Saccharibacillus brassicae: one gene and its partner. The protein of the gene in region 2 interacts with the protein of the main gene of each other region in a pairwise test. Links are inferred from orthologs where the notes say so. Each region holds a gene or a part of one and is shown on either strand. Other genes may lie near its edges.

What was found.
Region 1: the proteins of recJ (region 2) and FFV09_RS22550 interact in binary tests that used the Escherichia coli proteins (3 or more experiments, as listed by UniProt). The link is inferred for Saccharibacillus brassicae from one-to-one orthologs.

What each region holds. Positions count from the first base shown.
Region 1 is NZ_CP041217.1:5,394,712-5,397,978, reverse strand. The notes cover bases 1-2,948. They hold FFV09_RS22550 (DNA topoisomerase III), read left to right. Parts: upstream 1-302; coding sequence 303-2,594; downstream 2,595-2,948. Other genes in these bases: FFV09_RS22545 (HAD family hydrolase), read right to left, coding at 2,620-2,948. Outside these bases: more of FFV09_RS22545, read right to left, coding at 2,949-3,267.
Region 2 is NZ_CP041217.1:955,400-958,751, forward strand. The notes cover bases 184-3,216. They hold recJ (single-stranded-DNA-specific exonuclease RecJ), read right to left. Parts: upstream 2,908-3,216; coding sequence 460-2,907; downstream 184-459. Other genes in these bases: FFV09_RS03810 (adenine phosphoribosyltransferase), read right to left, coding at 184-398; FFV09_RS03820 (cation diffusion facilitator family transporter), read right to left, coding at 3,073-3,216. Also shown: more of FFV09_RS03810, read right to left, coding at 1-183; more of FFV09_RS03820, read right to left, coding at 3,217-3,352. UniProt on the Escherichia coli protein: Single-stranded-DNA-specific exonuclease.

The DNA of each region.
Region 1 (3,267 bases), 4.4 Mb from region 2 along the record:
ACACCGGTACGGCCCTTTTTCATGTCATTCAGCAACCTTTTGTCATATTATATTACACATAAAGCGAAAAATCTATTCGTTATTTTCTTTTTTTGCATACAAGTTATTTTAACTAACACATACCTAACTCTATAGACGATTCAGCCATTTTGTTCTCTTTTCAAGGCGGTAGCGAAAAACGAATCTGCATGCTAAAATGAGGATTCGGATAGCGGTTCGAACGTACGCAATAAACGGGGCCAGGCCGGCCGGGAGGACAGCTCTCGGCTTTTTGCTTGCTTATTCCACAGGAGGAGATCAATTTGCTGCTAATTATTGCGGAAAAACCCGATCAGGGAGCCAAGCTGGCGGCGCCGTTCAAGCACAAAAAAACACAGGGCTATATCCAAATCGAGAAATGCCCGACTTTTCCGGACGGGGCTTATGTCAGTTGGGCGGTCGGGCATATTTGCGAGCTTGTTCCCCCGGAAGAATACGATCCGGCGTACAAGCGGTGGAGCCTGAACAGCCTGCCGATTTTGCCGGGCAAATTCAAACATCGCATCACCCCGTCCAAAGCCAAGCAGTTTAATCTGCTGCAGGAACTGCTCAAGCGTCCGGAAGTGAACGGAATCATTATCGCGAGCGATGCCGGGCGGGAAGGCGAATATATCGTCCGCATCGTCATCCAGCTCAGCGGAGTCAAAAAGCCGATGAAGCGGCTGTGGATTTCTTCGCTGACGCCGCGCGCGGTCGAGCAGGGATTTGCCAATCTCAAAGACGAGAGCGAGACGCGCAATCTGTATTACGAAGCGGTCAGCCGCTCGTGCGCGGATTGGCTTGTCGGCATGAACGGCTCCCGGGTCTACTCCCTGCTGTTCCAGCGGCGCGGCGTGCAGGGCGTGTTCTCGACGGGACGGGTGCAGAGCCCGACCCTTGCGCTGATCGTCAACCGGGAGAAAGAGATTGCCCACTTCAAGCCGGAACCGTTCTGGGAAGTCAAAGCCCGTTTCGCGATCGGCGGGGCGGAGTATGAAGGCACCTGGTTCAAAGGCGAAGAGACGCGTCTGAAAACGCCGGAAGAAGCCGAAGAGATTCGGGCGCGCTGCGCAGGCAAAGACGCCGTCGTCGAATCGATCGAGACGGAGCGCAAAGAGTTTCAGCCGCCGCAGCTGTTTTCCCTGTCGTCGCTGCAGGCGTCGGCCAACCAGATTTTCAAATATTCGCCGCAGGATACGCTGAGCGCTTTGCAGCAGTTGTATCTGGACGGCTACATTTCGTACCCGCGTTCGGATTCGTCGTACGTGACGGACGAGGAAGCGAAGCAGTTTCCGGACATTTTGAATAAACTGCAAAGCTTCAATGAACTCAAAATTTTCCTGCCGGCACCCAAATCGACACTGATCGGCAACAAACGCTACGTAAATGCTTCCAAAGTCGGGGATCACTACGCGATCATTCCGACCGAGCAGGTACCGCAGCCGGGCAAGCTTCAGGGCATGAACCTTAACTTGTACCTGCTGATCGCCAAGCGTCTGATCGCCGCGCACGAAGAGAAAGCGATCATCGACTACACGAATCTCGTGACGATGGTAGACGGGTGCGATCCGTTTATGACGAAAGGCAAAGTGATCGTGCAGGAAGGTTGGCGCAAAGTGCTGTACGACAACGCGGCGAAAAAGAAAGCGAAAAGCAGCCGGGAAGACGATAAAAGCGACAAAGAAGAAGACGACGAAGATCTGTCCGTGCTGCCGCCCGTCCAAAAAGGCGATGCCGGCACGGTGGCGGACGTCCAGGTCAAAGAAGGCAAGACCCAACCGCCGAAGCGTTATACCGAAGGACAGCTCATCACTTTGATGAAGACGGCCGGCAAGCATCTGGACAATGCGGAGTTGGAAAAAGTATTGCAGCGTACCGAAGGGTTGGGCACCGAAGCGACGCGTGCGGGCATTATCGGCGGACTCAAAGACCGCCAGTATATCGACGTCCGCAAAAATATGGTGTACGCGACGAACAAAGGCACGGTGCTGATCGAAGCGCTCGGCCAAAGCGTGCTGGCTTCGGCCGAAATGACGGCGAAGTGGGAGCAGCGGCTCGGCGAGATCGGACGGGGGCAGGAGTCGCCCAAAGCTTTTATGGAACAAGCGCAGCGGCTCGCCCAGAAGATCGTGTCCGACGCGGTCGCGGCCGAGAAAGACTGGACGTTCACCGTCGAACTGCCCAAAAACGAAGAACGTCCGGCCTACGGGAAAAGCGCGGGGAACCGCGGCGGATCGAACGCCGGACGCGAGGATCGCGGCGGGGCGGCGGAGCTTGGCGCGTGCCCGATCTGCGGCAAACCGGTCGTCGACAAAAAGAACTTCTACGGCTGCACGGGCTATCCGTCCTGCACGTTTACGTTTTCCAAAAAAATTCTCGGCAAAGCGATCTCGGAGACCCAGGTCAAACGGCTGCTCGACAAAGGGGAGACGCTGATGCTCAAAGGATTCAAAAAAGGCGAAAAAACGTTCGACGCGGCGCTTGCCTGGAACAGGGAACAGCAAAAGCTCGACTTTTTATTCGCCGACCGCGGAGGCAAACCGGACAAGCCGGAGCAGGCCAAGCGGGGCTCGTAAATGCGGACGTAAAAAAACGGACCCTTCAGAGGGTCCGTTTTTGAACGGATGCGCGAGCGGCACGGCTGATCAGCTCGGGCACTTCCGGCAGCCTGGCTACCGTATGCAGCGAGCCGGTGGAAGATTCGCCCAACTCGATCAGATTGTAGGCCCATTCGCGTTCCTGCTTGAGATAGACGGCGTTGATGTCGGCGCTGAGCGCGGGCGCGATATCGGTCCGCAGCGAATTGCCGATCATCCAGGTCGACGGGCGCGGAAGCGATTTGGCGCGCAGGATGCCTTCGAGCGCCTGCACGTTTTTGTGCTGGCGGATAAAGATGTCGGAGCCGAAATACGTGCCCAGCTTCATCTGGTCGATTTTGCGCTGCTGGATCCGGTCTTCGCCGCCCGTGTACAGATACAGGGCGTGCCCTTCGCCGCGCAGCCGCTCCAGCGTCTCGACCATGCCCGGGTACGGCTCGACTTCCTGGTCGTATACGCTGAGGCCGAGCTTCACGAGGCCCGCTTCTTCGGCATCGCTGCCGATCCGGTGATGCGCGGCCGAGAAATGCCGGTAGGTCGCGATCAGCGATTCCGGAAAATGATGGCTGGCGAAGCCGACCACGTGCACGCCGGCGATATCGATCTCCAGCTGCTTGGAGCGGACCTGTTCGACGGTCACGCCGTACTTGCC
Region 2 (3,352 bases):
AGGCTGACGGACGTGGCGATCGTGCCGCCGGTCGCGAGCAGATCGTCCGCGATCAGAACGTTTTGCCCTTCTTTGACAGCGTCGATATGCATAGCGAGCGTGTCTTTGCCGTATTCGAGATCGTATTCGATTTCAACGGTCTGGTAAGGCAGTTTGCCGACTTTGCGAATCGGCACGAAGCCGACGCCGAGCGCGTAAGCCAGCGGCGCGCCGACGACGAATCCGCGTGCTTCCGGTCCGGCGATCAGGTCGATTTGCAGATGTTCGACCTGTTTCTTCAGAGCGTCGATCGCCTCGCGATACGCCGGTCCGTTGCCGAGCAGGGTCGTGATGTCTTTAAAGCTGATGCCCGGTTTCGGAAAATCGGGAATCACGCGAATATGTTCGTTAAAATCCAAATCAATCTCCTCCTAAGTCTGGTTTCCCGGATGGGACGGCGAAAGAACGGCTTCCGCCCTCTTACACCGAAAAAGATAAAGCCGCGTCCGGATTTGCGGCACGGACCGCCTGCATCCGCTGCGCAAGCCAGATGCCGATGTCCTCGCCCGGACCGAGCAGCCGGCGTTCCAGCGCTTCGGCTTCCTGCAGCGTGCGATAGGCCGCGGCCGAATCGAGCGCCGCCTTGGGCGGGCTCGGATTCGCGGTCACGGAACCTTCGGCCCGGACGATGAACCGCAGTTCTTCGAAGACGTCCAGCGTCATGCGAATCATGCGCGGCGAACAGCCGGACGTCCGGCACAGCCGCTGGACCAACTGCCGACCGTCCACGGGCTCGGCCGCGGCTTTGCGCAGCTCGACGTAGATGGTCTTGATCCGCTCCCGGCTCGGGTCACTCAGGCGTTCGGCCGAAGGGCCGCCTGCCGGATACATCAACACGATGTTTTCCAGAGCTGGGAATTGCGCCAGCATCCGTTCGAACGGTTCCGCCGTGTCCGGCAGATCCAGAACGAACAGCGTGCGCGTCTTGGCCGGGTCCGCTTCCGCATGGCCGCTTTCCGTTTCTTCAATCCCGGAATATTTATCATACAGCCAAACCGGCAGTTGCGCCAGAGTCTTATGCGAAACTTTTAGCGTCTCCGGCCGAACGGCTGCCGCGATCTGATCCGGCCCGCAGGCAAGCACGGATTCGGCTTTTTTGCGGAAGCGTTCGACGTCTTCCGCCGACGCCGTCGCCGAGCGGCGATCGAATACCTGGAACGCCGGAAGCGCAAGATCGCGCACCATCAGCTGCGGCTTGCGGCTGCCGCGCCATTCGTTGATCCCCGGTTCGGCCAGCAGATCGAGCCGGTCGCCTTCGACCACGTACTCGGCCAGGGCACCTTTGCCGAAGGCGACCGCTTCGACGACGCAGCCGTCCTGCTCGACCACGAGTTTGAGATGCGTGTTCGTCTTGCCCATCGTCAGCACGCGCTGCACTTTGACGCCCCGGAATACGAGCTGGGGAGTCGGGTTGCTCATGCCAAACGGAGCCATCCGGTCCAGTTCTTCGATGACCGGCAGCGGAATATCGGCCAGCGAGCACTCCGTCTCCGCTTCGATGACCGGCACCAGATGTTCCGGCTTCAGCACGTTCGCCGCGTAAGCGTTCAGCCCGGCTTCGAACTCGCCGATCCGGCCGCTGCCCAGGCTCATGCCCGCCGCCGCGGGATGGCCGCCGAAATGGTCCATCGTCTCTTCAACCGACAGCAGCGCTTCGTAGATGTCGAAGCCGGCGATCGAACGCGCGGAGCCTTTGCACGTTCCTTTGTCCGCGTCGATCCCGAGAATGATCGTCGGACGGTAATACCGTTCGAGAATTTTGGAAGCTACAATGCCGACGACGCCGACGTTCCAGCCTTCGCCCGCCAGCACGATCACGTTCGGCACCTCGCCCGCGTCCGCGATTTTCTTCTCCAGCAGGACGACCGCTTCGCCGACGATGTCTTCGACGTTTTTCTGCCGCTCTTTGTTAAGCAGATCCAGCACGGACGACAGATGTTCCGCCCGGTCGCGCTCTTCGGTAATGAGCAGGTCGACCGCGCGGTTGGCGTGATCCAGCCGGCCGCTCGCGTTGATGCGCGGCGCGATCGCAAACGCGATGCCGACCGAAGTCAGCTGGTCCGGCGCGCTGCCGGCAACAGCCAGCAGCGCTTCCACGCCCGGCGACGGATTTCGCCGCATCGCTTCGATGCCCCGCGAGACGAGCAGCCGGTTCTCGCCGGTCAGCGGCATCAGATCCGCGACCGTGCCGATCGCCGTCAGGTCCATCCATTCCTCCGGCGCCTCTCCCAGAAGCGCATGGGCCAGCTTGAACGCGACCCCGACTCCGGCCAGGCCTTTGTACGGATATTCGCACAGCGGCAGCTTCGGATTGACGAGGGCGAATGCCTGCGGCAGCACGGCCGGCGGTTCGTGGTGGTCGGTCACGACGACGTCGATGCCGAGCTCCGCCGCGTAAGCGATCTGATCGACGGCGCTGATCCCCGTATCGACGGTCACGATCAGCTTGACGCCTTCGGCCGCCGCTTCGTCGATCGCATGGCGGTGCAGGCCGTATCCTTCTTTGGAACGATGCGGGATATACGTTCCGAAGTCGGCGCCGAGCCGCTTCATCAGCCGGATCATGAGCGCGGTGCTCGACACCCCGTCGGCGTCGTAGTCGCCGTAGATCCAGATCCGTTCTTCGCCGTCCAGGGCGGCGCGTATACGCTGCACCGCCGCCTGCATGCCGTGCAGCAGATACGGATCGTGCAGCCCGGACAAGTCTTCGTCTCCGTCCAGGAACTCGGCCGCCGATGCCGGCTCCGTGTACCCCCGGTTCGCGAGCAGCGACGACAGCAGCGGGGACAGGTTCAGTTCTTCGCCGAGACGCTTTACCGCCTCGCGCTCCGGACTTGCGATTTTCCATTGATATTGCGAATGCAGCACAAGCTCACCTGCCTTTTCTTTTTTTGAATAGATATCGATAGCGTTAGAGCCCCGACCGGCTTCGGGCTTCAGTTCATACTTCAGTTCGGGCTTCAATCAGAATTCAGTTCGGGCTTCAAATCGAACAAACGCGGATTGCTCCGCGTTCGAATAGATGCTGAATATTCATTGCACGATCGTCGGTTCTTCGCCGCTGCTGAGCAGTTCTTCGTTCGACTTGTACGGATAACCCGTATGATACGGTTCGACCCGCACATCGACTTCGATTACCTGCACGAAGCGGTGCATGAGCAGATCGCGGGACCGCTGGGCGATCTCTTCCGCTTCCTTGACCGTCATGCGCGGATTGACGCTCAGCACCAGCTCGATGCGGACCGTTTCCAGCGACCGGACCGCTGTCAGTTCGCGCACTTCGATTACGCCGCGAACGCGCTGGACCGTTTCC